Regions from separate parts of the Alkalimonas sp. NCh-2 genome, predicted to be linked through region 2. Evidence: riboswitches for the same ligand, from Rfam matches in the RefSeq annotation. Region 2 holds a riboswitch; the other holds the start of a gene.
The links. Region 2 has a riboswitch for thiamine pyrophosphate ahead of thiC (phosphomethylpyrimidine synthase ThiC). Riboswitches for the same ligand answer to the same signal wherever they lie in the genome.
Positions count from the first base shown of each region.

Region 1: linked by a shared signal. The riboswitch ahead of ABC502_RS18150 (TonB-dependent receptor) and the one ahead of thiC (phosphomethylpyrimidine synthase ThiC) in region 2 are both predicted to bind thiamine pyrophosphate.

Region 1 covers NZ_JBDIUV010000008.1:223,370-238,552, forward strand. Annotated here, with positions in the region: gene ABC502_RS18150 (TonB-dependent receptor) at 1-2,041, opposite strand, end outside; TPP riboswitch at 2,024-2,134, opposite strand; gene ABC502_RS18155 (ectonucleotide pyrophosphatase/phosphodiesterase) at 2,284-3,540, shown strand; gene mgtE (magnesium transporter) at 3,541-4,884, opposite strand; gene ABC502_RS18165 (hypothetical protein) at 5,170-5,988, shown strand; gene ABC502_RS18170 (mechanosensitive ion channel family protein) at 6,001-6,873, shown strand; gene ABC502_RS18175 (BamA/TamA family outer membrane protein) at 6,892-8,514, shown strand; gene mutM (bifunctional DNA-formamidopyrimidine glycosylase/DNA-(apurinic or apyrimidinic site) lyase) at 8,516-9,325, opposite strand; gene ABC502_RS18185 (hypothetical protein) at 9,325-9,795, opposite strand; gene rpmG (50S ribosomal protein L33) at 9,919-10,074, opposite strand; gene rpmB (50S ribosomal protein L28) at 10,086-10,322, opposite strand; gene radC (DNA repair protein RadC) at 10,511-11,185, opposite strand; gene coaBC (bifunctional phosphopantothenoylcysteine decarboxylase/phosphopantothenate--cysteine ligase CoaBC) at 11,280-12,509, shown strand; gene dut (dUTP diphosphatase) at 12,528-12,986, shown strand; gene ABC502_RS18215 (diacylglycerol kinase) at 13,042-13,416, opposite strand; gene pyrE (orotate phosphoribosyltransferase) at 13,520-14,164, opposite strand; gene rph (ribonuclease PH) at 14,175-14,888, opposite strand; gene ABC502_RS18230 (YicC/YloC family endoribonuclease) at 15,027-15,183, shown strand, end outside.
Region 2 covers NZ_JBDIUV010000003.1:218,313-233,495, forward strand. Annotated here, with positions in the region: gene ABC502_RS10135 (class I SAM-dependent methyltransferase) at 1-436, shown strand, start outside; gene ABC502_RS10140 (YceI family protein) at 552-1,121, shown strand; gene ABC502_RS10145 (PilZ domain-containing protein) at 1,185-1,484, opposite strand; gene hrpA (ATP-dependent RNA helicase HrpA) at 1,597-5,502, opposite strand; gene ABC502_RS10155 (CBS domain-containing protein) at 5,579-5,998, opposite strand; gene ABC502_RS10160 (isoaspartyl peptidase/L-asparaginase) at 6,103-7,110, opposite strand; gene ABC502_RS10165 (MipA/OmpV family protein) at 7,353-8,120, opposite strand; gene ABC502_RS10170 (TspO/MBR family protein) at 8,133-8,636, opposite strand; gene ABC502_RS10175 (DUF938 domain-containing protein) at 8,763-9,359, shown strand; gene ABC502_RS10180 (GNAT family N-acetyltransferase) at 9,356-10,525, opposite strand; gene sbcB (exodeoxyribonuclease I) at 10,761-12,182, shown strand; TPP riboswitch at 12,227-12,347, shown strand; gene thiC (phosphomethylpyrimidine synthase ThiC) at 12,475-14,295, shown strand; gene thiE (thiamine phosphate synthase) at 14,282-15,183, shown strand, end outside.

The sequences.
Region 1 (15,183 bases), on a different contig from region 2:
TGCCAAAGTAAAAACCACGGACCGCCTGATCTTTATCCAAGGCATTGCGCGACCAAAGTGCAAACTGCCACTGCTCCAGCTGATAGGTCAGGCGAAGATTCACCAGCTCTGAGCTGGTCGAGCGGGCATTGTGGCCATCGGAGTAATAGAAGCCGCTTTTGCCCTGCACACTGGCCTGCAGCGTCAACTGCTCGGTTAAAAACCAGTCGCCAGCCAATTGGTAAGTAAAACGCGGGGCATGGGCCTGATCGCGCCCGGTCATATCCAGACCACTTTGCGTCACATAAGGGCCCAGCTTGGATTTCAATAGCCCTGCATTGACATGCAGGGTAAAGCTTGGATGCAGCACAATGCGGTTTTCCATCTCAATACCGTAATTGCGGCCACGACCAGCATTGTCGATAAAACCGGCAAACTCCGGGCCCAGGTCCGGGTTCAGCCAACCTTTCACCTGCATAGCATCCCGCCACATATGAAAAGCTGCCACCCGGGTAACCAGACTGCCATCAATAGCCGCCCCTTTCACACCAAACTCGGCGTTCACCAGAGTTTCCGGCTCGAATGTTGCCTGCTGCAACAAGGACGCAAAACCATCATCACCAGCACGGGACAGGGCCTCACCGTTCACCCCTCCCACCTTGTAGCCACGTGACAACAAGGTATAGATCATCGCCTGCTCACTGGCCTGGAAGTTCAGGCTGAGCTTGCCACCCCACATGGTATGCTGTTGTTTAATGCCTAGCTCACCACTATCTGTGTACTCATCTTTATACCGCTCGACACGACCACCCACAATCAGAGTGACTTGCTCAGATAACGCAGTGCTGGTTTCACCATAGAGTGCCAAATTATCGCGGTACAAACTGCTGTCGAACTGACGGAATTCAGAGCCGGCCCGGCGCAAACGCTGCAAATCCAGCTCACGGCCGCTGGCATAGAACCCCAGCACCCAGTCGGTGTGCTCGCCAATACGCCCTTCATCATCCGATACCAGACGGTAATCCAGCGTCCACTGCTCGCGGGAACGCAGATAACGGTCAAAATAAGAGTATTCCCAACCTGGACGAATCCCCACGAAAGACCAGTCTTCATCAAAACTGTAATCCGAATCGGCTGATAACCAGCTTAGCTGCCACATCAGATCCACTCCGCCTAAACCGTTGTAATCCGAGCGCAGCGCCAGCGCCTTGCTGCTGAGCTTGTCTTTGCCGGGTTCATCCGATAAGGTGGTACGGTTTCTATCAAGCGAAAACGCATCGTAGCCATTGTTCTGCTCTATGACGTGGGCAATCAGTTGCCACTGCAGCTGGTCGCTGTGGCGATACAACAGCCGGCCGCGGGCAGTCAGCTCATCAATGTCGTTGGTATCTTTGCGGTTTAAATAGGTATTTTCGATAAAGCCATCTGAGACTTGTTTGTCCAGCGTCAGGCTAAAGGCCAGCTGCTCGCTGATGGCATCGCTGACCATACCGCTTAGCTGCCAGCTGTTGTAATTGGCCAAAGTAGCACTGACCGCGCCATCGCGGCGAAAATCCGGCTGTTTCGAAGTCAGGTTTAGCATGCCTGCCATGGCATTGGTACCAAAGCGGGTGGCCTCCGGGCCACGAAACACTTCCAGTTGCTCGGCATGAGCGATGCTGCTGATGCCCAGGCCAGAGTAATCAATGCCATCAATCAGCACACCAACCGAAGGATTGATCACATCAATAAACTCGCTGCGCTCGCCGATGCCGCGCATTTGCACAAAGCGGCCGCGTGATGCGCCAGCAGCAAAGTTCACATTGGCTAACTGATTCAGTACGTCATCAAGATGTTGCGCCGAGCTACGCTGCATATCGTCGGTTGAGAGCACCGCAATGCTGCCGGCAATGTTTTGTACCGATAAACGCCGAAAATCACCCTGCACTTCCAGGCGTTCAATGGATTCTTCAGCAACACCACCAAAGGAGGCAAGGATACAGGCAGCAACAACGGAATAACGACAGCGCATGGTGGTCTCCGGTAAAGGGATCATCCGCGCAAAAGGGGTCAGCAACACCATCCCTCCGCCGGCATGATCCGGATCAGGTTCTTGGGGTTCGCCATTAAGCATCTCAGCACTCTGTACAAATAGAGCACACCCCCTGGTAGGCCGGCAGTGTAACGATTTTCGCACCAGCTGGCAATCCTGCTCCACCAACCACTAAACGCTTTTGTCTTACAACTTTCATACAGCCCGACTAAAATCAATCCAACTGTCTTTCTATGCCGGGGAAAACCCCGCTGTTTTATTAGGGTATTATTTTGAAAAACTACTTGTTATTACTGGTACTACTGCCTTTCCTCAGCGCCTGTAGCAGTGTCCCGACCAGCAACACCACTGCACCGCTGCCGCCTACGATTATTTTAATCTCTATCGATGGCGCCCATCCCAGCTATCTGCAGCGTTACCCCAGCCCCCATCTGAATGCGCTGGCCCGGGCAGGCCTGGTGGCGGATGCGCTGCAGCCGGTGTTTCCCAGTAAAACTTTTCCCAACCATTACTCACTGGTGACTGGCCTGCACCCCGAGAATCATGGCGTGATTGATAATGGCATGTACGATCCTGAATTTGATGCCCGCTTTACCATGAGCGATAAAGAGGAAGTCGGTAACGCCCGCTGGTGGGGCGGTGAGCCGATTTGGGTCACCGCTGAACAACAAGGCCAGGTAGCCGCCACCTACTTTTTCCCTGGCTCTGAGGCCGCAATTAAAGGGGTACGTCCAAGCTACTGGTTCCCCTACGATGGTGATGTTTCCAACCGACAGCGGGTAGAGACCGTATTAGAGTGGCTGCAATTGCCAGTTGCCGAGCGACCGCGCATCATCACGCTGTACTTTAGCGATGTCGACTCTATGGGCCATATGCATGGTCCCAACTCCAATCAGGTACGTCAGGCCATGCAGGACATTGATGCAGAAATTGGCTATCTGGTAGCTGGACTGACCGAGCTGGGGCTGCTTGAGCAGGTGGATTTGCTCATCACCTCGGATCACGGCATGGCTGAAGTGGATCAAACCAGGCATATTGTCATTGATCAGGCCTTCGACCCGGAGTTGGCTCACTATGTACGCTATTCCCGCGAGTTGGTGAGTATATTTCCAAAAGACGGGCAAAAAGAGGTGATTTACCAGCAACTGAAAGCAAACCTGCCACCGCAGGCCCGCTTGCTGCGCAAATCCGAGATGCCGGAGCGTTTTCATTTTCAAAACCATCGCCGCATTGCTCCCTTGCATGTACTGGCCGAGATTGACTGGATCCTGGTACGACGCAGTTGGCTGCCCGATATGATCAAGGCCCCTACCTACCGTGAGCCACGCGGCAGCCATGGCTACGACAATAAAGAGCCCGCAATGCAAGCCTTGCTCATCGCCCATGGTCCCAGCTTTAAAACACACACCCGGATAGAGCAGGTACGAATGGTGGATTTGTACCAGGTGATGACGGAAATTTTAGGGCTTACGCCGGCGCCGCACGATGGCGACCCGGCCGTGATCCCACTGTTGCTTCGTAGCGAATAGCTAGAGCCCCAAATACCAGGTAGCAATGGAAAAATAAATCAGCACGCCCGCGACATCGGCAATCGAGGTGATCAGCGGGCCACTGGCTGTGGCCGGGTCCAGGTTAAAACGACTGAGCAAAAACGGCAGCGACATACCAATCAGACTGCCGGCAATCACCACCAGTGTCATGGTAGCAGCCACCACCAAGGCAATATCGTAGCCGCCACGCCACCAGCCAATGGAGGCGACTGCCAGCGCCATGGTTACCCCTAGTAAAGTGGAAATCACGATTTCCCGCCCCAGCATCCGGCCCCAGTCTTTTAACGCCACATCACCAGTTGCCAGTGCCCGCACCATTAGGGTACCGGCCTGAGCTCCGGCATTACCACTACTGGCAATTAACAAGGGCAGGAAAAACAGCAACACCAGGTAACTGGAAATGGTCTCTTCGTAATAAGCAATGCCGGCACCGGAAAACAGGTTGCCAAATACCAGCAGTACCAGCCAGCCCACCCGCTTGCGGTACAGCAGGTTAATAGCCGCATCTTTCACGCTGCTGTCCAGCTTGCCGATGGTGGCCGTTTTGTGAAAGTCTTCGGTGGCTTCTTCGGCCGCTACGTCCATCGCATCATCGTAGGTGACAATACCGACCAGCTGCATCTCCTGATTGACAATGGGCAAGGCCAGCAAGTCGTATTTTGAAATCAGTACCGAGACTTCTTCCTGCGGCATATCGACCTGGCCAAAAATCGGCTCGTAGGTCATCAGCTCGTGAATTTGCATGCCCACAGGGGCCAGGATCAGCTCTTTTAATGAAATTACCCCAATTAAACGGCGCTCTTTATCCACCACATAGGACTGATAAATGGTTTCTTTATCCGGTGCCTCTTTGCGCAACACTTCAATGGCTTCTCGCACCGTCAGATCGGGGGCTAGTGAGGCATAATCCGACGTCATCACCGCACCAGCTGTACCTTCCTCATAGGAAGCCAGTAAACGCAAATCATCGCGCTCAGCCTGTGCCAATGCGGGCAACAAGGTTTCCTGTTGTTCTTCGGTTAGGCGGTTAAACAAGTCAGCCCGCTCATCCGACGACATTTGCCGGATGATGGGTGAAAGTTTGCGCCGACTGATGGAAATAGCCAGGGTCACCTGGGTTTCAGGTGGCAGGTAGCCAAAAACCTCGGCCTGCTCGGCCCGGGGCAAAGTGGACAGCAGCTCCCACACGGATTGTGGTTCAAACTCGCCAAAGGCGGCAGCCAAATCAGCCGGGTGGATGTCCTCAAACTGCTCACGCAGTTCATACAGGCTGTCTGACTCCAGCGCCAGACGAATGGTATTTACTAAAACCGGCAGTTCCATGATGCCCCCTTACAACGTGATCTGTCAGCTCCGGTAAGGGGTTGGTGAGTGAAATCAGCTTACCGGAAGGCTGTGGTAAAAGTTAGGAAATGTCATCAGGCCAGGCCTGCAACTGGGTACGTCCATCGCTGGAATGTGCTCCGCACAAGGTATCTAAACACCTGCTTATTTTAGTGCCTAACGGCAGTTAGCACAACCACCTAGCAGTTGAAGTTATTGAGCCCCCTATTCTTTTTCCAGCCGCTGCTTGCTAAGATAGCTGCATTCCCCCAAGGAGAAGATGGCATGGTACAGACTGAGCTGCACGCATCCGATACAGTCCCTTTAGCCGACTGGTGGCAACCACGCCGTCTGAGCGAGCAAGGCTGCTGGCACCTTGGCATTGGTCCTTTGTCGATTTATCTGGAGCGCATGCCTGGTGAATGGCTGGTAGGCCATCAACGCCACCCGGACACTGAGCTGTTGCATCAGGTGGTGCAAATGCCGCTGGATGGACGACCAGACACTATCTCCTTTCAACGCTATGTGTTTCGCAAAGCGCCGCTCGATTTCCGACTGCAACCAAGATTAATGGACAGACCTGTGGTGGTAAAAACCCGCCAGCCGGTGCTGATCCCGCCTGGCGAAAGCATCGACTTTTACATCAGCACCCCCCTGTGTGTGCGCTTGCTGCTTGGCAACGATATTCAATTGCAGGAATGGCCGGTACTGCGTTTATCTGATACCTGGTTTGGCCCCTCCACTCGCATTGGAGAGCTTTGCTACGCCGCCAAAACCCATGCCCGCCATAGCCTGGATGAAGTGCCGCTTCGTCCCCACCGTGCAGTCACCCCTCTGACCATCAGCAATCAGGACAAAACCATTCTGAGTATCGATAAAGTCAGTTTGCCGGTGCCGCTGTTGTCGCTGTTTGCCCGGAGCGACCATACCCTCTGGACAGAGGCGGTGACCCTGGTGCATCAAGCAGATCAACCCTTGGCCAAGCTGAAAATTGAACGCAAGTTACCATTAGGCATCAAGGCTGCTCAGCGTATCACTGAGCCAAGAGAACTGGCAGAAAAAAACGCCTTGGTGCGAGCTTTTGCCGGCATCTTCAGCGATTAACAGGAGTAAGTAATGGACATCGTACTGCAATGGCTGGAGCATCATCACGTAGTGACAGGTTTGCGGGCTGCTCTGTTGTTTTTTACCGGCTTGTTGGTGGCCCATCTGTTAGCCAGGCTTACCATTCGGCTAAGTAAAAATCTGACGCCCCACCATCAGGTACTATTAAAACGCCTGGTGTACTGGCTGGTGCTGTCCTTATTTCTGGCGTCGGTGCTTAAAGAGCTGGGCTTTAGCTTAGGCGTATTGCTGGGCGCCGCCGGTGTGCTGACCGTCGCTATTGGCTTTGCCTCACAAACCTCAGCATCGAATCTGATCAGCGGCTTGTTTTTAATTGGCGAAAAACCTTTCCAGCTAGGAGACGTGATCAAGGTGGGCGAAACCACGGGTGAAGTGCTGTCCATCGACTTACTCTCAGTGAAACTCCGTACCTTTGATAACTTATTTGTTCGCATCCCGAATGAAAGCCTGATTAAGTCACAAATGACCAATCTGACCCGCTTTCCCATCCGGCGCTTTGATTTACAGCTAGGTGTCGCCTATAAAGAAAGTATCAAACAGGTTCGAGAGCTGTTGATGACAGTGGCAGATGCCAATCCACTGTGCCTGGACGAGCCATCACCTTTATTCGTTTTCAATGGCTTTGGCGATTCCAGCCTGAACATTCAATTTTCAGTCTGGACCAAGCGGGAAAACTTCCGTGACTTACGCAACAGCCTGCAGGAAGAGGTAAAAAATGCATTTGATGCCGCCGGTATTGAAATTCCGTTCCCACACCGCTCTTTGTATGCCGGCAGCGAAACCGCACCTTTTCCAATTACCATTGTTCCGGCCAAAGCAGACAAAGCAGACAAAGCAGGTGATGATGCCGATATCAGCCCCTGAGCCAAGAAAGGGGTCTGTATGCGGGGGCTAACTCTGCTGAGTGGGGCTTGCCTGCTCGCCAGTGCGGTGCAGGCCAGTGACTGCCAACTGCTGGAAAATACCGATGCATTGCCCGAGCGGGGCGATATTCGTATCCGCTCCATTGATTTTGATGCCAGCAATGTGTTCGATCTGAACGAGCCGGGCACCTTCTGGCTGCATCGCTTTGCCAACTACAGCCACATCATCACCCGGGAAGATACGCTGCAACAGGACTTATTATTTGCTGAGGGCGATAAACTTAGCCTGGCCGAGCTTGAAGAGACCGAGCGCTTATTGCGAAGCCGGCGCTATCTACGTGAAGCCAAAGTCAGTATCAGCCATTACTGCAGCGAATCGCATCAGGTGGATGTGCTGGTTGAAAGCTGGGACAACTGGTCCTTATTACCAAAAATTGATTTCAAACACGAAGGCGGAGTCTCCCAATACTCCATCGGTATTGCCGAGGATAATCTGCTGGGTACCGGTAATCAGTTGCAGCTCGATTACGCCAAAGACAGTGAGCGAACCGGCTATTTGCTAAGCTTCGCTTCCCCCAATATGTTTGGCAGCCATTGGAGCAGCGCGCTGCAGTACGCAGATAATTCCGATGGCGAAAGCTATTTGTTAGCGGTTGAACGCCCCTTTTATCGTATCAGCTCCCCCTGGGCCATGGGCTTTGAGCTGGAAAAACACAAAGAAGAACTACGGGAATACCAGCGAGGAGAAGAAAGCAACCGCTACGACAGCAAACGGAACTGGCTACAAAGCTATCTTGGTTTTAGCTTGTATGCCAGCACCTACAGCGCACAACGGCTGCTGCTGGGACTTCGGCTGCATGAGCAGCAATTTGCCAGCAATCTGGATACCCAGAATGGCTTACCGCTTGATCGGGATTTATCCGCGCTCTGGCTGGAGTATCAATGGCTGCAGTCCGATTACCAAAAGCTGTATCAAATCAATCAGTTCAACCGGACTGAAGACATTAATTTTGGCTGGCAATGGACGCTGCAGCTGGCACGCCTCACCGATTGGCTGGGTGCTGATGCCAATGGCTGGCAACTAAGCAGTCGGCTGGAGAAAAACTGGACCATCAAACCTGGCAGCTGGCTGCTGACAGAACATCACTTCAAGCAGCAATGGCAAAGTGATGAGCCTTCCCGTCGCGAGCTTAGCAGTCACTGGTTATTGGTGCACCACCTGACCGACCAAAGCAGCCTGGCAGCCCGCTTTCATCTGGAGCTTGGCCGGGAAATGTATCGGGATGAACTGCATCAATTGGGCGGTGATAATGGCATGCGGGCCTATCCGCTTTATTTTCAACGTGGCCAAAAGCTTTGGGTAGCCAGCGGCGAGTACCGTTACTACACACCCTGGTCTATTTTACGGTTGTTTGATGTTGGTTTTGCCGGCTTTGTCGATGCAGGCCGGGCCTGGGACGATCCCTGGCAAAGCAGTGAAGCCAGCGATCAACTGCTGTTTGGCGTTGGGGGGGGTGTTCGACTGCTCTCCAAATACTCCAGCCGCGGTACCATGGTGCATCTGGATTTGGCCAAACCGCTGCGTAGCGAGCCAGGGCTGGATAGCTGGCAGTTTCGCGCTATGGCCAAGCGTCGTTTTTAAGTCAGCTCTGACAACTTTGGCAAAACACCGTGCTGCGTTGTCCTAACCGGATCTCCGCTAACTCTGCGCCACAACGCAAACACGGCAGGCCGCCCCGGCCATACACCAACAACTCCTGTTTAAAATAGCCAGGCTTGCCATCGGACTGGCTAAAATCACGCAGCGTAGTGCCGCCCTGCGCAATGGCTTGTGCCAGGGTTTGCTTAACCTCCTGCACCAGACGCTCGCATTCGTGTATAGACAAAGACTTAGCCGGACGGCTTGGCAAAATACCCGCTTTAAACAAGGCTTCATTGGCGTAGATATTGCCCACCCCAACCACCACCTTGTTGTCCATCAGCACCAGCTTGATGGCGCTGCTGCGCTTTTGTGCCTGCTGCCACAGCAGCTGTGCATCAAAGAGCTCGGTCAGCGGTTCTGGGCCAAGTGCCTGCAGCATTGGGTGCGGTTCATCCTTGGCTTGCCACAGCACAGCACCAAAACGCCGGGTATCATTGAGTCGCAGCAACTGACCACTGCCGAGCACAAAGTCAACATGATCATGCTTACCGGCGACCGTGCTTTGCGGCAACACTTTCAAGTGCCCGGACATACCAAGATGCAGCAAGATACTGCCTTGTGGCAGTTCAATCAGCAAATACTTAGCACGGCGTGTCACACCCAGGATGGGTTCATCCTTTAGTGCCAATACATCATCCGGTATCGGCCAGCGCAGCTGACGCTGACGTACCACCACCCGCTGCAACAGTTGACCAGCTAAATGGGGGCGAATACCAAGACAGGAGACTTCTACTTCAGGCAATTCAGGCATTAACGAAACTCCGCCGGAAATAACAACTCGGCTTCAGCCGCACGAATGGGATAATACAAACGACGATGCGAAGGGCTTAAATAAAACTGCTGATCGGACAAAGACAGGACCCAGATTATCGGTTCCCCCTGACCAGCAAGCACCAGTTGAGCCTGGGTTAACGGCTCCGGTAAGGGTGACACGCTGCGCTCACCATCGGCCAGCAATTGCTGCTGCCAGATGGCTATAGTGCGATCTACCAAAGGCTGCAGATCCGACCGGGCCGGCACCAGCTGCCAACCTTGTGGTGAACGGCTGATACGCACACTGGCAAACTCAATGCTCAGCAGTTGTTGCTCGCCCAGTAAGCTGGTATTGCGGTGCTTTAAATCCGCCAACCGCTGTGGTGTGCCATACAGCAAAAACATCAGCAATAGCACGGCAAAAATCAGTACATTATTCCAGGCACGACGGGAAAGTTTTGGCAACATGAAAAAAACCTGCCTGATGGTGAATAACGAAAAGTCTACCACAGCCAATCATACTTCAGCTAACAGCAACAAATTGCAGGCAGAAAAAAACCCGGCCAGGCCGGGTTCTTTCAGAACGTTTGATTACTTGATTTTCGCTTCTTTGAAAATCACGTGCTTACGCACTTTAGGATCAAACTTTTTGATTTCCATCTTCTCAGGCATGGTACGCTTGTTCTTCGTGGTGGTGTAGAAGAAACCAGTGCCAGCAGATGATACTAAACGAATTTTATCGCGCATCGTCGTAATCCTTAAACTTTCAGACCTTTGGCACGCAGATCAGCCAAAACTGAATCGATGCCATTCTTATCAATAATACGCATGCCTTTGGTAGACAGGCGCAGTTTGACGAAACGATTTTCACTTTCAACCCAGAAACGGTGCGTTTGCAGGTTAGGCAGGAAACGGCGCTTGGTTGCGTTGTTGGCATGAGACCTGTTATTACCAGTAATAGGTCGTTTGCCGGTCACTTGGCATACTTTTGACATGTCGTATCTCTCCAAAAAATAACTGCTTGCTCGAGCGTTTTATCTGCCTTCTGGCCAAGGAAGGCGGCTCTGAAAACGTAAGAGGGCGCAATTTATACACGAAAGGTGGTCCGAATTCAAGCAAATTCATCCGTGAACCGCTCGTTTGCAGCAATTTAGTACGATCGCAGATCCTTGAGGGGATCCAGCTAGATCCAACCCCGCTCAGCAAAGGACACCACCTCGCCATCACCAACCACCAGATGATCGAGCACCCGGATATCCACCAACTGCAGCGCCTGCTGGATCCGACTGGTAATGCTGCGATCCGCCCTGCTCGGTTCAGCCACGCCGGATGGGTGGTTGTGAGCCAGGATCAGCGCGGCGGCATTGTACTTTAATGCCTGTTGCACCACCACCCGCGGATACACCGGCGAGGCATCGATGGTGCCATAAAACAATGGCTCGGATTTAAGCAAGCGGTGCTGGTTGTCCAGATACAGCACCTGAAAAACTTCCCTGCTCTCGTGATGAAGTTGCTGGCTTAGATAGCGTTTCACCAACGAAGGCTCGGTAAAGACGGCTTCGTGCTGCAGGCTCTGCTGCAAACAGCGCTGGCTTAGCTCCATCACCGCCTGCAGCTGTACGTACTTGGCCATGCCCAGCCCTTTGCCTTCACAAAAACGCGGCAGCGGTGCCTGCATCAGGGCTTTCAGCGAGCCAAAATCTGCCAGTAAGCTGCGCGCCAGTTCTACCGCCGACATCCCCGGCAAGCCAGTGCGCAAAAAGATCGCCAGTAATTCGGCATCCGATAAGGCAGTAGCTCCACGTTGTAGTAACTTTTCTCTGGGCCGCTCTTCGGCTGGCCAGTCCCTGATTGCCATGCTTCCTCCTTGTGTGAAATGCGTCTTTAGCAGCTGAAGTCAGGGGTCGTTTCATGCTATCTTTAGCCCAGTTTCAGCCAACGGACTTCACAGCATGCAAACTACTCTCAGCGGCCAGCGGATCTTACTGGGCATCAGCGGCGGCATCGCCGCGTACAAAAGTGCCGATCTGATCCGGCGTTTAAAAGAGCGCGGTGCCGAAGTACGGGTGATCCTGACCGAAGGCGGCAGCCACTTTATTACCCCGCTTACTTTGCAGGCTCTGTCTGGCAACCCGGTCAGCTCCAGCCTGCTGGACCCAGCGGCAGAAGCAGCCATGGGCCATATTGAGCTGGCGAAATGGGCCAGCTGCATTCTGATAGCGCCGGCCAGCGCCGATCTGATTGCCCGGCTGGCCCATGGCCTCGCCAATGACTTACTGACCACCTGTGTACTGGCTAGCAGTGCTCCAGTCATGGTTGCGCCAGCCATGAACCAGCAGATGTATAAAAATAGCGCAACACAGCACAATATAGCAACACTGAAAGAACGAAAATTTCACATCGCAGGACCGGCGGCAGGTGAACAAGCCTGTGGTGATGTCGGCCCGGGCCGGATGTTGGAGCCATTAGAGCTGGTCGCAGCTTTAGAGCAGCTGCAAGCGCCAGTGCTACCCGCCTTGCATGGAAAGACGATTTTGATCACTGCAGGCCCCACCCGCGAGGCCATCGATCCGGTGCGCTTTTTAAGCAACCACAGCTCCGGCAAGATGGGCTTTGCACTAGCCGAAGCCGCCGCCAAAGCCGGCGCCAAAGTGCAGCTGGTCACCGGGCCGGTTAATCTGGCAACCCCTGCCGGGGTCGAGCGCATTGACGTACAATCGGCGCAGCAGATGCACACAGCGGTGATGCAGCGCGCCAGTGCGGCCGACATTTTTATTGGCTGCGCCGCCGTTGCCGATTACCGGGTGGCCGAAGTCGCCGAGCAGAAAATGAAAAAGACCAGCAGCAACGATGAGCTGACACTGACACTGGTTAAAAACCCGGACATCATTGCCGATGTGGCGGCCCTGACCTATCAGCGCCCTTTCACCGTTGGCTTTGCTGCAGAAACCGAAAATCTGGCCAGCTATGCCAAGGACAAACTGCAGCGCAAAAAGCTGGATCTGATTTGTGCCAACGATGTGTCATCAAAAGAGCAGGGGTTTCACAGCGAACATAATGCCATCACCGCCTACTGGCAAGCGGGTGAACTCGCGCTGGAGCGCCAGCCTAAAACTGCGTTGGCTGCAGCCATTCTGGAGCTGATTGCTCAGCGTATTCAGCAACAACAGCCTTTACCTTAACGGAACTACACTAGCACCATGAAAAAAGCCATTGATTTGAAAATTCTCGACCCGCGCATTGGCAGCGAGTTTCCACTACCCGCTTACGCCACGCCAGGCTCTGCCGGCCTGGATCTGCGCGCTTTGCTCGATAGCGCCATCACGCTGGAGCCTGGCCAGACCGAGCTCATCCCAACCGGCCTCGCCATCCATATTGGCGACCCTAATCTCTGTGCCACCATTTTGCCACGCTCTGGCCTTGGCCATAAGCACGGTATTGTGCTGGGCAATCTGGTGGGGTTGATTGACTCGGATTATCAGGGCCAGTTGATGGTGTCGGTATGGAACCGCGGCCACAGCAGCTTTACCATTGAGCCTGGTGAGCGCATGGCGCAACTGGTGTTTGTGCCTGTGGTACAGGCGGAGTTTAATCTGGTGGAAAGTTTTGACGAAAGCGCGCGCGGCGAAGGTGGTTTTGGCCACTCAGGGCGTAGCTAGTCAGGGCGTAGAGAGTAAATAGAACGAACACGAAGGCCGGCTTTGGGTCTTCGTGTCAGCCCCAAAACCGGCTGTAAAGCGCACTGCCCCAGACCAAAGCAACCAATACCAGGCTTAAAAACACCGCCGCCGAGCCCATATCCTTGGCCCGGCCCGATAACTCGTGCCGCTCCAGGCTGACCCGATCGGTCAGGGTTTCAATCGCAGAGTTCAAAAGCTCAACAATCAGTACCAGACACCAGACGCCAATCAACAGCACAAACTGCAGAAAACTCTGCGCCAGCCAGGCTGCCAGAGGCACCGACAGGATCGCCAACACGGCTTCCTGGCGAAACGCCGCTTCATGCCGCCAGGTGGCAGCAAAGCCCTGCATCGAGCATTTGGCCGCTTTGATCACCCGGCCCAGTCCCTGACCATTTGGTTTTTCCATGGCTTTCCCTTGAAAAAGTCTGCTCTGACGCAGTGCTGTAAGCCTTAATCGGACTCAGCTTACAGCGCCCAGATGAACACCGAATGACAGTGCAAACAACCGCTTACGCCACACCGTATTCAGCGCGATAGGCCTGTACCGCGGTCAGGTGCTCTGCCATTTGCGGTTGATCGGCCAGGTAACTGATCAAGTCGGTCAGGTTAATGATGGAAATCACCTTAGTAGTAAAGTCGCGCTCTACTTCCTGAATCGCCGACAACTCAGCCTTGCCGCGCTCTTGCCGGTCCAGCGCAATCAGCACGCCCGTTAAGGTAGCACCAGCGGAAGCGATGATCTGCATCGACTCACGAATGGCGGTACCAGCGGTGATGACATCGTCTACCAGCATCACCCGGCCCTGCAAAGGGGCGCCAACCAGGCTGCCACCTTCACCATGGGTTTTGGCTTCTTTGCGGTTAAAGCAGTACGGCAGGTCGCGCTGGTAATGATCGGCCAGCGCCACAGCCGTGGTGGTGGCAATCGGAATGCCTTTGTAGGCCGGGCCAAACAGCAGATCGAATTCGATGCCACTGTCCTGCAGCGCCGCAGCATAAAAGCGGCCCAGCTTGGCTAGATCGCCGCCGGTATTAAACAAACCGGCATTGAAGAAGTACGGGCTGATGCGGCCGGACTTTAAGGTAAACTGGCCAAACTTCAGCACCTGACGCGACAGGGCAAATTCAATAAACTCACGCTGAAAGTCTTTCATCCCAAGCTCCTTACGCCAGCACCCGCTTTTGCTCATCAACGATATCGCGAATGGCGTGACGCGCCAGCTCCATCATTTCCTGCATTTCATCAAAACTAAATGGCTCGGTTTCAGCCGTGCCTTGCACTTCAATGATTTTGCCGGTTTCCGTCATCACCACATTCATATCGGTTTCGGCATTGGAGTCTTCGTCGTAATCCAGATCGGCCACTGCAGTGCCTTTATAAACGCCAACCGAGACCGCAGCCACCATGTATTTTAGTGGATTGGTTTTGATGATGCCTTTAGCCCGCATAAAGTTCAGCGCATCCACCAGAGCGACACAAGCACCGGTAATTGAAGCCGTGCGGGTGCCGCCATCGGCCTGGATCACATCACAATCGATGGTGATGGTATTCTCACCCAGCAGCTTTAAATCCACCGCCGTGCGCAGGGCACGGCCAATCAGCCGCTGAATTTCCATGGTGCGACCACCTTGCTTGCCACGAGCGGCCTCACGATCATTACGGGTATGGGTCGCACGTGGCAACATGCCATATTCAGCCGTTACCCAGCCTTTGCCCTGGCCTTTCATAAAACGCGGCACCCCTTCCACCACACTGGCAGTACAAATTACTTTGGTGTGGCCAAACTCCACCAGCACCGAGCCTTCGGCATGGGCGGTAAACTGGCGGGTAAAGGTTAAAGGGCGGATCTGACTGGCGGTTCGGCCGCTGGGACGCATGGCATCTCTCCTGCTGGATGTAATCGTCGATAAGTTGTAGTGCTATTATACCGAATGCCGGTCAAGTTGCACCTAAGCTGACAGCACGACTTGCATTCAGGTATACTGGCGTTTTCAGCTCCGATTGGAAACCAGCCCATGATCCACAGCATGACCGCCTTCGCCCGTCACGACATTCAAGCCAACTGGGGCAATGCCCAGTGGGAAATCCGCTCGGTCAATCAGCGCTACCTGGAAACCTTTTTCCGTTTGCCAGAACAGTTTCGCAGTCTGGAAACCAAATTGCGCGAAACCC
Region 2 (15,183 bases):
TGAAAGCGCCCTCGCCTTGTCTGAGCGTCAATTAGCATTAAATGGCCTGCAGCCAGAGCAAGCCAGCCATGTGAAACAGGATGTGTTTAAGCTGCTGCGCCAGTACAAAGAAGAAGGCAAGCAGTTTGATCTGCTGATTCTGGACCCGCCGAAATTTGCCGACAACAAAGGCCAGTTGATGGGCGCCTGTCGTGGTTACAAAGACATCAACCGGGTGGCAATGCAATTGGTAAAACCAGGCGGCTTGCTGCTGACCTTCTCCTGCTCTGGCCTGATGGAAGACAGCTTGTTCCAGAAAGTGGTGGCCGATGCAGCGCTGGACGCCGGCCGCGACTGCCTGTTTGTGGAGCGGATGCAGCAAGATGCCGATCACCCGGTCGCCAGCTTCTACCCGGAAGGTCATTACTTAAAAGGATTGATCTGCTACCTGCCTTAACTGCGTAACTGAACACCAACACCCGCTAATTCCACACAAACGGCGGGTGTTTGTTGCCATAGCCTTTTGGTATGCTGCCAACAGTTTTTCCGTTCATACACAGATAGGTATTTGCATGAAAACAATGCTTTGCTCTTTGCTGCTTGCGACCAGCCTTGGCGCCAGTGCCAACTGGCAGCTGGATAACAGTACGTCGCGGTTGGATTTTGTTTCGTTAAAAAATGATGTGGCCGCTGAAGTCCATCAATTCTCGCAGCTTAGCGGCAGCTGGCAAGCTGATGGCAGCTTGCAGATCGAGATTGCCGTCTCAAGCCTGCAAACCCATATCCCAATCCGCGATGATCGCATGTGGCAATATTTGTTGAAACTGGATGATTACCCACTGATTACCGCTACCGGTACTGTCAGCCCGGATGCCATCGCCGACTTAGCCATTGGCAGCAGCAAAACGGTGCGGGTACCCTTGCAACTGACCATCGTTGGTCAAACACAGCGGGTGCAAAGCGAAGTGCTGGTTACCCGGTTGGCTGAAAACAGCCTGCAAGTAAACACCCAGGCGCCTATTATGGTGAACGGGGATCAATTTGGTTTAACGGAAGGTTTAAACCGGCTGCGCGATCTGGCCGGGCTGCAAAATATCAACCCGATGGTGCCTGTGACCTTTACCGTACGGTTTGAAAAGTAACTGCGAATAAAACGAGCGCAACAACAGTGCAGCCCGGATCATACCTGGCTGCCTGGTTACACGCTAATTCATATCGATAAAAGCCAGTCCCAGCTGGTAACCATCCCCGCTTTCCTGGCCACAGCGCATCACTTTAGCGGTCGCATCCAGTGGCGGTATGCTGTTGTTGGCTGATTCTAAACGCACTCGAATTATGGTACCCATTTCCAGTGGTTCATTAATATCGACCGACATGCCGGAAGCGCTTAAATCCCGGCAAATACCATCAATGGTTCGGCCTGCTTCCGGATCATTGATCAGCAGTTGCACATCGGCATTAACCATCATACGGTAAAAATGGCGCTTATCACTTTGGTTTAACATCACTACTCCCCCAGCTTGTCCTTGCTTAATGTGTTTGTACCTGACGTACTAGTTATATAGCTTTCCCCCATGCCTGTAAAGGCAGGATTGAAAACGGTGGTAGATTTAGGCGTCAGGCTGCCGACGACTTCGCGTCACTGATGGCGTTGAGCACCCGCTTGAGCGAAATTGGATACGCCGTGCCCAGGGTTTGCGCGAACAGTGATACTTTTAACTCCTCTATCATCCAGCGGATCTCCGCCACAGGCTCAGGCAACACAGCAAGGGTTTTGTAATGGCCCAGCAAGGCCTGATAAGCTTCTTCGGCGCGCTGGTAATCGTGCATCATCAACCGGTCACGGTGCGGATCTATCGGTAGTTTCTCCAGTCGTTTTTCCATCGCTTTTAAATAGCGCAGTATATCCGCCAATCTGGCTGCGCCATGCTGGCTGACAAAGCCTTTAAACAGCAAGCTAGCCAGATGCTGTTTGACTTCCCCCTGCGCCTGAACATGGGCTAAATCCACCTTGCCCTTTAAGCGCTTTTGGATCTGGTGACCGAGCGACAAAATTTGCTCCACCTGCAAGGCGATGGCCAACACCCGCTCGTTCAGCTCGGCCCGCACCTGCTCTTTGATGGTTGTAAATTGCGCCTGGTTGTGTGGAAAGTCCTGCTCTGCCAGCATGGCATCCACCGCCGCCGCAATACAGTCGTCTATCAGCTCCAGCACCTTGCCAAAAGGATTAAAATAAAGCCCAAGCTTGGCCTTGTTCGGCAATGACTCTTGCAGGTATTTCACCGGCGACGGAATATTCAGCAATATCAAGCGGCGTAGACCAAGCAAGCTGGTTTGCCTGGCCAAAGCGGCATGGTCCAGCAGCTTAATGGCGACTGAGTCGCCCTCATCCACCAGCGCCGGATAGGCCTTGATCTCGTAACCCGCCTGCAGCTGCACATACTCACTGGGCAACTGACCAAAGCTCCAGTCGGTCAGCTGTTGCTGCTCGATATCCGGCTCTGCCACCTCGCTCAAGGTTTGCTGCACATCGCCCTGCAATTGCTGTTTTAACAAGGCCAGCGAACGTCCCTGCACCATCAGCTTGCCGCTGGCATCAACCACTTTAAAATTCATCTGCAAATGAGCCGGCAAACTGGCCAGGTCCCAGGCATCCTCCGGGATGGTGGTGCCGGACATCCGCCGTAACTGTGCGGTCACCGCCTCCAGCAGCTTGCCCTGACCAGGTTGCAGCACCTGCAACAGAGCATCGGCGTAATTGGGTGCCGGTACAAATTGGCGGCGGTAATTTTTCGGCAAGGATTTAATGAGCGCCACCAGCAACTCATGCAACAGGCCCGGGATCAGCCAGTCAAAGCCTTGATCCTTGATTTGATTCAGCAGCGCCAGCGGGATCACCAGACTAACCCCATCGTCCGGCTCGCCCGGTGCAAAGTGATAGCTTAGCGGCAGCTTCAGATTGCCCTGGCTCCATACATCCGGGAACTGTCCTTCGCCGATGTCATCGGCAGCGCGTTTTTTCAAGGCTTCGGGGTCAAAGTGCAAAAAGCGTTTGTCATCTTTGCGTTTTTGCTGCCACCATTTACTGAAATCAACGCGGTTATTGGCTTCCAGCGGCACCCGACTGGCGTAAAACTGCACCAAATCTTCTTCATCCACCAGAATATCACGGCGCCGGCTTTTATCTTCCAGCGCGATCACTTCATCCAGCAGCTTGCGATTGTGCGCCAAAAAAGCTTCCTGCTGTCCCAGCTCTTCATGCACCAGGGCTTCACGAATAAAGATCTGGTGGCAGGTCGCAGCATCGATGTTGCTGTACAGCACTGGCCGTTTGCCGACAATGATCACGCCATACAAACTGACTTGCTCAAAAGCAATAACAGCCCCGCGCTTCTTCTGCCAGTGCGGCTCGCTGTAGCTGCGGCTAACCAGGTGTTCGGCCAGCGGCTCCACCCAGTCCGGCTCTATTTTTGCCAGGCTGCGGGCATAGAGTTTGGAGGTTTCCACCCATTCGGACGCCATCACCCATTTGGGTTTGCGCTTAAATAAATGACTGCCTGGAAAGGCGTAAAAACGGGTTTGCCGCGGCCCCAGATAATCGGCTTCAGCATCTTTGCAGCCAATCTGGCCGAGCAAACCACTAAGCAGACTGCGGTGAATTTCGGCATAGCCTGCTGTGGCCTGATTGGCGCGAAAACCAAGCTCCTGCATCAGTTGCGTCAGCTGATACACCAGGTCCTGCCACTCCCGCACCCGCAGGTAGTTCAGCAACTCGGTTTTGCACAGTTTGCGAAACTGATTGTTGCTCAATTCCTCCTGCTGCTGTTGCAGGTACTGCCAGAGCTTGAGGTAACTGACAAAGTCCGAGTCCTGATCGGCAAAGCGGCTGTGCAGCTCATCGGCTTTTTGCTGTTTATCCAGCGGCCGCTCACGCGGGTCCTGAATCGAAAGCGCTGCTACGATCACCACCACTTCACTCAGCGCCTGCTGTTTTGGCGCTTCGAGCAGCATGCGGCCAAGCCGGGGATCAATCGGCAACCGTGCCAACTGACGGCCAAGCTCGGTCATTTGCAACTGACCGGCTTTGCGTTTGGTTTCAACCGCCCCCAGCTCTTCCAGCAATTTGATGCCATCGGTGACAAAACGGCTGTCGGGCCGCTGCAAAAACGGGAAGGCCTCGATGCTGCCAAGGCGTAAGGACAACATCTGCAAAATAACCGACGCTAAGTTGGTGCGCAGGATCTCCGGATCCGTGTACTCCGGCCGGTTTAAAAAGTCCTCTTCGCTGTAGAGCCGAATGCAAATACCAGCCGCAACCCGACCACAACGGCCCTTGCGCTGATTGGCGCTGGCCTGGCTGATTGGCTCAATCGGCAGCTGCTGCACTTTAGAGCGGTAACTGTAACGGGAAATACGGGCGGTACCGGGATCAATCACATAGCGGATCCCCGGCACCGTTAACGAGGTTTCGGCCACATTGGTGGCCAGCACAATGCGCCGGCCCGGGTGCGATTGAAACACCCGGTTTTGTTCGCTGGCGCTTAAACGCGAATACAGCGGCAGGATTTCGGTATGCGGCAATTTCAGCTTTTCCAGCGCATCGGCGATATCACGAATTTCCCGCTCGCCATTTAAAAACACCAGAATATCGCCCGGCGGCTCGCGGTACAGCTCCTCCACCGCATCGAACAGGTTTTGCAGCTGATCGCGATCTTTATCGTTCTGCTCGGCCGTTTCATCGAAAGGCCGGTAACGCACTTCCACCGGATAGGTGCGGCCCGAGACTTCAATCACCGGCGCATCGTTAAAGTGTTTGGAGAAACGCTGCGGATCGATGGTGGCCGACGTAATAATCACCTTCAAATCCGGCCGTTTTGGCAACAACTGTTTCAGGTACCCCAGCAAAAAATCGATGTTCAGGCTGCGTTCGTGCGCCTCATCAATAATCAGCGTATCGTACTGATTTAAGAAACGGTCCTGCTGCATTTCTGCCAACAGCACCCCATCGGTCATCAGTTTAATCCGGGTCTGCTCGGAAGTATGATCGCCAAAACGAATTTTAAAACCGACTTCTTTACCAGGCTCTACCCCCAGCTCTTCAGCAATGCGATTGCTAACGCTGCGTGCAGCCAAACGCCGTGGTTGGGTGTGGCCAATCATGCCGGCAACACCGCGCCCCAGCTCCAGGCAAATTTTCGGCAACTGGGTGGTCTTGCCCGAGCCGGTTTCACCGGCAATCACCACCAACTGGTGCTTAGCAATGGCCGCTTTGATGTCGTCTTTTTTTGCCACCACCGGCAGCTCGGCCGGATAGTTCAGTTGCAAGGCCTGGCTGGCTCGTTGCTGGCGCAGGGCAACCGAGCGCTCAAGATCCTGTGCTATCGTGGCGAGAGCTTTATTACGCTTTGCCTCATCGCTGATTTTTTTCAGGCCATGCAGGCGCTTTTGCAAACGGAACTGATCTCTTTGCATGGCGAGACAAAGCTGTCGCTGCAACTCGTGGAGCGACTGTGGATTCGGTATGGACTTGGGTTCAGACAAAAAAACGCCCTCAGCAGAATAAGGGCGTTATGCTAGCAAGAAGCGCAAAGCGCTGCAATCAAACGGCTTTGCGATAATGGGAATTCATTTCCTTATCGATGGCGGCCAGCACATGGCTGCGGCTGATGATCCCAAGCAACTGGTTGTTGTCGTCCACCACCGGATACAACTTGGGTTTTAGCTTTAGCATGGTTTGCGCCAAATCGATGATGCCATCGTACGCTTTGACCGACAACACCTCGGTTTGCATAATATCGCGCACATGCGCCACCTGCTGGTCGTGGTAGGTGGATTTTAGCATCAAAGCCAGGCAATCCTGCTCGGATAAAAAGCCAATCACTTTATTGTGTTCGTCCACCACAGGGCCACCGGTCTGATTGCTGATGGTGAGCCGATCGGCTGCCAGCTCCACCGTCATATCTGCGGTAAAGGTTACCGGATGGTTGTTCATGTAATCGCCTACTTTCAGTAAGTCCATGTTTCCTCCTGAAGACATATTGCTTGCTTTAAGCCTAGCTGAAACTGGCAAAACTGCCGGATTTTAGTCAGCAAAAAACCACTGACTGCTGACTTTTTAGCCAGTTACTCGTCGGCAAAAATAGCCGTCAAGGCCGGTTGATTGCTGCCAATCTTGCCGCGGTACATGCCGGGGGTATTAAAAGACCAGCTAAGCTCTCCTTTGGCATCCACCACAATAACACCACCGGTGCCACCGACTGGCAGCAATACATCCTGAATTACCGCATCAGCTGCGGTTTTAGCCGAAACGCCCTGATACTTCACCCGGGCACAGATATCGGAAGCGACTTGATAACGAATAAAGTACTCACCATGACCGGTGGCAGAAACGGCGCAGCTGCTGTTGTCGGCGTAGTTGCCAGCACCAATAATGGGCGAGTCGCCGATCCGGCCATAACGTTTGCCGGTCATGCCACCGGTCGAGGTCGCCGCGGCCAGATTGCCCTGGCGATCAATAGCCACAGCGCCAACCGTGCCCATTTGCCAGTTCGGATCACGCACCACGTTAGCCTGGTGCGGCACCGCGCCTTCAGCCGCTTTCATGCGCTTGAGCGCTTCATGGCGAAACTCGGTGTTAAAGTAACTGTTATCGACCTGCTCCAGGCCCTTCTCTGCAGCAAACTGCTCGGCACCGGCGCCGGATAACATCACATGCACCGACTCCGTCATCACCTTGTGTGCCAGCAAAATAGGGTTCTTGACGGTACTGACCCCAGCCACCGCACCGGCATTCAAGGTGGCCCCATCCATAATGGACGCATCCAGTTCGTGGCGTTCATCCCAGGTATAGACAGCCCCTTTGCCAGCATTGAATAACGGATTGTCTTCTAAAATAGTGACCGCCTTGATGGCAGCATCTAGGCTGGAGCCACCGGCTTGCAAAATAGCATAGCCCTGCTCCAGCGCCAGTCGCAGGCCGTCATGATAGGCTTGTTCCTGCTCGGGCGATAAGTTCGCCCGCTCTATGGTGCCGGCCCCACCGTGGATCACTAAACCAATCGGAGATTCTGCCCCGACTGCAACTGTGGCAACTAATCCGGTAGTTACAGCGGCTAACAATGTCTTGCGCATCTTGGATGTCCTGTTGAAATGGGATCTTGTGCTTTACTTGTAACCTATCTGGCCCAGGCTGACAAATTTGTGCGGTTGTCGGCAACTGATTTGCGGTAGATCAACTTCTTGCATGCACCAAAGCGCTACCATGGCTTTGTTCCTTGTAACACCCAGACACCAACCTTGTCTGCTGACATTTTTAGCGCCGCTTGCCGGCGCTTTTTTTTGTCTGTCAGCCAAGCAAAACAGCAACACAATCATTAAAAAAAGCGGCTGAAACTAAAAAACAACTGAAAACCGCGGCGCCGATCCGTCAATGGGCTGTCGGCTATCGCATCATCGTACCAGCGATGATCCAGACCTAACCGGGTCATGCCTCCCCAAAAAATGGGAGTGGCTACCGACACACCAGCCCCGGGGTTCCAGGCACTGCCCGCCTGGTAAGCCGGCCGGTTGCTGGTAACTTCCTCCGGCCGGACGCCATAGTAATAATTCACCAGCCGGGCGTTGCTGTAATCCAAACTGAGATGCGGCTCAACAAAAACCGGGCCAAAGCGATGCTGGTAACCAATGCGATTGCGCACTTCATAGCCATCGGAGTTACCAAGCACATCGTGCAGCCAGGATGTTTCCAGCCGGATATTCTGCCAGTCATACCGCAGGCCAACACCCGCATCCATTGAGGTTTTGCGTTTTTGCATGCCTTCAAAGACCGGGCTTTTTGAAGCATCGGTACCGGCAAAGCGTGGGGCCAGCCGCGCCGTTAGTGTCAAACCGTCCTGCTGCAGCAACTCATAACTGATAAAAGGCCCATACACCGATAAGCGATCGCCCCGGTAGCCAACCACCGGTATAGGTACTGTCCGCCTGCGGTAATCCTGATACAGCTCCTGATTAACTCCAACGCCAACTCCGTAAATAAAACCTCGCGGCTCAGGCCGGACCGTCTCGTTATCAGCATTGGCAGATGGCTGCCAAAACAAGCTCACAGCGATGAAGGTAGTGCAAAGGGTGTAGCGGTATCTCATAAACGCCTCTCGTTACAGCACAGTCGGGTTGAATTGCCAGATGCTCCAGGTAAGTACCGTTGCAAAACTTACCCAACACAAATAGGGTACCAAAAGCAGAGCCGCCAGATTGCTGTGCCGTTTAAACCATAGCAGAGTGAGCAGGATCGCCAGCCAAAGCAATACAATCTCAGCCAGTGCTGCTGCTCCCAGGTACCAGGCAAAAAACAGCCAGCTCCAGAGCGCATTCAGCACCAGCTGAATACCATACAACTGCAATGCTCTACCCGTGATGGCGATACGGTCACTGCGCCAAACCAGCCAGGCAGCCAGCGCCATCAGGGTGTACAGCACCGTCCAGACAGGACCAAATAACCAGCCGGGTGGTGCCCAGCTCGGCAGCTCCAGTTGCAGGTAAAACGCTGGCGCATTGATAGAGCCCAGGCTTCCCAGCGCTGCGGCCAAAAAAGTAATCAGCAGGATAGCCAGCAAGCCACTGCATTGCTGTAACTTTGTGTAAGGAGATTGTCGGACCATCACCACACCATGGTATTTAAGTTATTGTTTCATCATAGCGTTACGCTCAGAATCGCAGTTCGATCACTTCATCGTACTGCAGCTTTCCGTTATGCTATGACTCTGGTAATCGATAGCGAGTGCGTTATGCAAACAGCTTTACCCTTTTCACAGGCCTGTGAAAACAACAAGGGGCCTATTCTACAGATCCTGCGCCATGCCTTTGCCCATCGCCAGCAGGTGTTGGAGATTGGCAGTGGTACCGGGCAACACGCCGAATACTTTGCCCATGAGCTGCCGCACTTGCATTGGCAGTGCAGCGATCAACCGGCCTATTTACCGGATCTGAATCGGCGCTTGCAGCAGGTGAAACGTCCTAATCTGCCTTCGGCAGTTGCACTGGATATTCGGGAAAACAGCTGGCCTTATGCCAAAGTGGATGCGATCTTTAGTGCCAATACGCTGCACATTATGAGCTGGGCTGTGGTGCAGCGGTTGTTTGCCCGGCTGGATGAGTTCTGCCTGCCAGCTGCCAGCCTCTGCATTTATGGCCCCTTTAATTACCAGGGCCAATTTACCAGTGCCAGCAATCAGGCCTTTGATCAAAGCCTGCGACTACGCGACCCTGTCATGGGCATTCGTGATCAGGAAGCCGTGCTTGCATTGGCCGCTCAGGCCGGTTTTGTGTTGCAAGCAGATCATGCGATGCCGGCCAATAACCGCTTGCTGCACTTTCAGCGTTAAGACAAAGGCTCTGAGTGTGCCGGCTGGCGAAATGGTAAACGCGCCTGCGCCTGGCGTTGATAAAGTGCCAGCATATCCTCTTCGCCTTCAAAATAGCGGCCTATCGCATCTTTTAGCGGGCTATCCCGAAAGTGATAGCAACCATAACGCGTAACCGGCTCAAAGCCGCGTTGCAGCTTGTGTTCACCCTGAGCACCAGCATCAAAGCGCTGTAAACCCTGCTCGATGCAATAGGCAATGCCGGCATAATAGCAGGCTTCAAAGTGCAGAAAATCCCATTCGGCTTCACAGCCCCAGTAACGGCCATACAGGGTGTCCGCTGAGCGGAAACACAAGGAAGCGGCTATCAGTTGCTGCTGCTGGTAGGCGGCAAAAATCACGATGCTATCGGCCAGTTGCTGGCCCCATTCGTGAAAGGTAGCTTCGGTCAGATAACCGGCATGGCCAGAGCGCTTTAAGTAGGTGCGTTGATAAAAGTGATACAATTGCTGCCAGAGCGCCGCATCGGCATCGCAGCCATGCACCACACTAAGAGCAACACCGGCGTCTTGCACCCGCTGACGCTCCTTACGAATTTGTTTGCGCTTGCGTGAGCTTAAACTTGCCAGAAAATCATCAAAAAACGCGTAACCATAATTACGCCATTCAAACTGCACATCCTGCCGTGGCCAGTAGCCGGCAGCCGTTAGGTGCTCGCGCTGCGCTTCATTGGGGTACAAACACTGAATGCTGCTCAGGCGCTGTTTTTTCATGCGCTGCTGCAAGGCATCCAGCATCAGCGTCATCAGCTCGGCCTCATCTTCACCCGCTAACACACCAAAACGCGGCCCTTCGGCCGGGGTAAAAGGAATGGCCAGCACCAGCTTGGGGAAAAAATCCAGGCCATAGCGCTGATAGGCTTCAACAATGGCCCAGTCAAACAGGTATTCGCCATAGGAGTGTTGCTTCAGATAGGCCGGCACGGCTGCAACTAATTGCTCACCTTGCCAGATGGTCAGATGACTGGCCTGCCAGCCAGTACCTGGCCCAACACTGCCGCCACTTTCCAGCGCCTGCAAAAAATCATACCGGGTAAAGGGGTAATCCGTTGAAAACAAAGCATTCCAGCTATCGGCTGATACCGATTGCAAGGAGTCGATCCATTCAATCCGTCTACTGGCGGTCATTGGCTATCCTCTGCAAAGCCTGCCACAGCTGGCGTAACGACCAGCCCGAGTAGGTTATGCGTAACTTTAATGCGCAGTATTTTTGCCATACTGGCGCAGTCTGGCGCTTCGGTCAAGCAGCAAAAAACAGGTCTGGCTTTGCATCCGCTTTTGTCTATCGGTCTGTCATGCTGTTACACTAGCAGCAGAAAAAAATCGCCAGCCCAAAGCTGCCAGCCAAGAGCCATGATTGCTTATGTCTTTTTATTTCTACGATTTTGAAACCTGGGGTGCCGATCCCAAACGTGACCGCCCGGCCCAGTTTGCCGGTATTCGCACCGATGACGAGCTCACTATTGTTGGCAAACCGGATGTCTGGTATTGCCAGTTGGCTCCCGACTACCTGCCGCACCCACAAGCAGCCCTGATCACCGGCCTGACCCCGCAGCTGTGCCAACAACGCGGACTGCCGGAAACCGAGTTTATCGGTAAAATCCTGGAACGTTTCAGTGAGCCGGATAGCTGCGTGCTTGGTTACAACAGCATTCGCTTTGATGATGAAGTGACCCGTCACAGTCTGTACCGCAATTTTTATGAGCCTTATGGCCGTGAGTGGCAACAGGGCAACAGCCGCTGGGATTTGCTGGATGTGGTGCGGGCCTGTTATGCACTCCGCCCGGAGGGTATTGAGTGGCCGTTAAAAGACGACGGTACGCCCAGCTTTAAACTGGAAGACTTGGCCAAAGCCAATCAGCTGGCCCATGAACAGGCGCACGATGCGCTGTCCGACGTCTATGCCACCATAGCGCTGGCAAAACTTGTGCGTGACAAACAGCCGCGTTTGTTTCAGTTCTTGTTTGAGCACCGAAAAAAACAGGCCCTTAGCAAATACATCAATCTGGCCAATCAAACCCCTTTGGTGCATGTGTCCGGTAAATTCCCGGCCAGTCAGGGCTGTGTCAGTTGGGTGGTGCCATTGGCGTTTCATCCAACCAACAAGAATGCACTGATTGTCTGGAACCTGCAGGCCGACCCAACGCCTTTACTGGCGCTTGATATCGACCAATTGCGCGAGAAGCTTTATACCAAAAGCGCTGATTTAGCCGAAGGCGAAGAGCGGCTGGGCCTGAAACTAATTCACCTGAACAAATGCCCGGTGCTGGCACCGGCGAAAACCTTATCGGAACAGCGGGCCGATGCTCTGGGTATTGATCGCAGCAAATGCCGGGCACATTTAAATTGGTTGCTGGCCAACCCGGAGGTGCAGCAACAAGCACAGCAGGTGTTTGCCCAAGCCGAAGCATTCCCAGTAGAAACCAACCCGGATTATCAGCTCTATCAGGGATTTTTGGCCGATGGCGATAAGCAAAAAATGATGGCGTTGCACCAGCTCAGCCCGCAGCAGTTGGAAGTGCAGACGCCAGTTTTTAGTGACGAACGTTTGAATCAACTGCTGTTTCGCTACCGGGCACGTAACTACCCCGCTAGTTTGAATGAACAGGACATGCTCAAATGGCAACAGTATTGCGTGGATCGCTTAACCGATGGGCTGGATGATCCGCCACTGACACTGGAGGCTTTTCATCAGCAACTGGAGCTGGCGGCGCAGCAACATCAACACGATGAGCGGGCAATGCGTATCCTGAAAGCGCTGTACCATTATGCCGAGCAGCTCTGAGCACGAGCGGCTCTTGCTTTCGATTATGAAGTCCGTATACTGAAGCCAACTTGTCGGAGTGCTCCACTGGTTGTATTACAACCAAAGGAGCTGAGATCGCTGATGCGAGATCCGTGGAACCTGATTCAGGCTAATACCTGCGAAGGGAACAAGATGCACTGCACCATCCTGCTTGTTGGGATCCCTGCTGCAGCGCCTGGTGTATCTGGCTGTATCTCAGCCTGCTGCCCCACCTTTGTTCACCCACTCCAGACAAGCAACCTCAACCGATATCGGAACCCAGGAGCTTGCTATGTCAGAGAATTCAACCCCAGTATCCAAACGCGAACAACGCGCCCGCGCCCAGGCTTATATTCGTCAGCTGCAGGGCGAAACCTTTCCCAACTCAGTACGGCGGTATTTACAAGGCGAGCGCCCGGATATCCAGGTGCCGGTCCGTTCTATCCAATTGCATCCGACCAAACACAAAGACGGCAGTTTAAGCGATAACCCGCCACTGAATGTGTACGACAGTTCCGGTCCTTATGGCGATCCGGAACAAAAACTCGATGTGCTAAAGGGCCTGCCAAAGCTAAGGCTGGCGTGGATCACAGCGCGTGCAGATGTGGAAGCCTCCCCGCTGCCACCTTACCAGGAAATCGCGCTGGATGAATGGCACACCGAATTTTCGCACCAGCCACTGCGCGCTAAAGCCGGTAAAACAGTGACCCAACTGCACTACGCCAGAGCCGGTATTATCACGCCGGAGATGGAGTTTATTGCCTTGCGCGAGAACATGGGCCGCTCAGAACAAGCGCAGGATGATGGCATGCGCCGGCACAGCGGCAACAGTTTTGGCGCCCGCACGCCCAAGGTGATTACCGCCGAATTTGTCCGGGAAGAAGTAGCTGCTGGTCGAGCTATTATTCCGGCCAATATCAACCATCCGGAAGCCGAGCCGATGATCATTGGCCGCAACTTCAAAGTGAAAGTCAACGCCAACATCGGCAACTCCTCGGTCACCTCCAGCATTGAAGAGGAAGTGGAAAAACTGGTCTGGGCCACCCGCTGGGGCGCCGATACCGTGATGGATCTCTCCACCGGCCGACGCATTCACCAAACCCGCGACTGGATTTTGCGCAACAGCCCGGTGCCCATTGGCACAGTGCCGATTTATCAGGCGTTGGAAAAAGTCAAAGGCGATGTCAGTCAACTAAGCTGGCAGGTGTTTAAAGACACCCTGCTGGAGCAAGCCGAACAAGGGGTGGATTACTTCACCATTCATGCCGGTGTTCTGCAGGAGTACGTTGGGCTAACCGCCAACCGGGTGACAGGCATCGTCTCGCGCGGTGGCGCCATCATGGCGCAGTGGTGCCGCATCTTTAACCGGCAAAGCTTTTTGTACGAGCACTTCGAAGAGATCTGCCAGCTGTGCGCGGCCTACGATATTTCGTTATCACTTGGCGATGGCCTACGCCCTGGCAGCATTGCCGATGCCAACGACGAAGCCCAGTTTGCCGAGCTTCGCACCCTGGGTGAGCTGACAAAAATCGCCTGGCGCTACGATGTGCAGGTAATGATTGAAGGCCCGGGCCATGTGCCGATGCAGCTGATTGAAGAAAACATGACCGAGCAGCTTAAGCACTGCCATGAAGCCCCTTTTTACACCTTAGGACCGCTGACCACCGACATAGCCCCGGGCTACGATCACATCACCTCCGGCATCGGTGCTGCGATGATTGGCTGGTATGGCTGCGCCATGCTCTGTTATGTCACCCCCAAAGAACACCTGGGCTTGCCGAACAAAGAAGACGTCAAGCAAGGCTTAATTGCCTACACCATTGCTGCCCATGCCGCTGACTTGGCCAAGGGTCACCCGGCGGCGCAACTGCGGGATAATGCCCTATCCAAGGCCCGTTACGAATTTCGCTGGGTCGATCAATACAACCTGGCACTGGATCCCTTCACGGCCAAAGCCTACCACGATGAAACACTGGGGCACGAAGGAGCGGACAGCGAAGAATTTTGCTCAATGTGCGGTCCTAAGTTCTGCTCAATGCGACTGAATCAACAAATCGCAGAAGAGTCCGCAAGTCAAAGCAGCACCACGGAGTTGGCCGATGCAAGCAGCTAATACTTCGTTAGCCAGTCCTCTGCCGGTAGCAGCACTGCAGCCGGCGAAACCCCTGGTCTGGAGCATTGCTGCTTCAGACTCCGGGGGGGGCGCAGGTATTCAGGCCGATGTGCTGACCTTGCAGGACCTTGGCTGTCATGCCTGCACCGCAATCACCGCCATCACAGCGCAGAACTCGCTTGGTGTGCAGGCGCTGGAGCCTGTTTCAAATAAGCTGTTCCAAGCTCAGTTGGACGCCTTGAAAAGTGACTTACCAGCGCGAGCGATTAAAATAGGTTTGCTGCCAACAGCTGAAATGATTTGGCAGCTGGCCGACTGGCTGCAGCAGTACAAACAGCAACATCAGGCACTGGTGGTGGCCGATCCTGTACTTGGCAGCAGCAGTGGCCAACACTGGCACAGTGAAGCGCTGCTGGATGCCTGGCGTGCCTTGCTGCCTCACATTGATGTGCTCACCCCCAACCTGCCGGAGCTTGGCTTACTCAGTGGCCGACCAACGCAGGCTATTGATCAGCAGGTGGCATTGCTGCAGGCGCTTGGCGCTTCAGCTGTACTGGTAAAAGGTGGCCATATCAGCCAGATCCGGGATGTCACAGACCTGCTTTATCAGCAAGACAAGCTGGTTGCTCTTGCCTGTGAACGGTTGCAGACGCCGCATCAACATGGCACCGGTTGCACTCTGTCCAGTGCCCTAACTGCCCTGCTGGCGCATGGTTATCCGCTGGAAGATGCACTGGTGTTGGCTCGGGCCTACCTGCAGGCGGCACTGGAGCAGGGCTATGCAACAGGGGCAGGCCCTGGCTCTCTGGCGCATCCGGGCTGGCCAACAAGTCGGCAGTATCTGCCACGAATTAGCAGTGCCAACTGGCCAAAAACACCAACAGCACC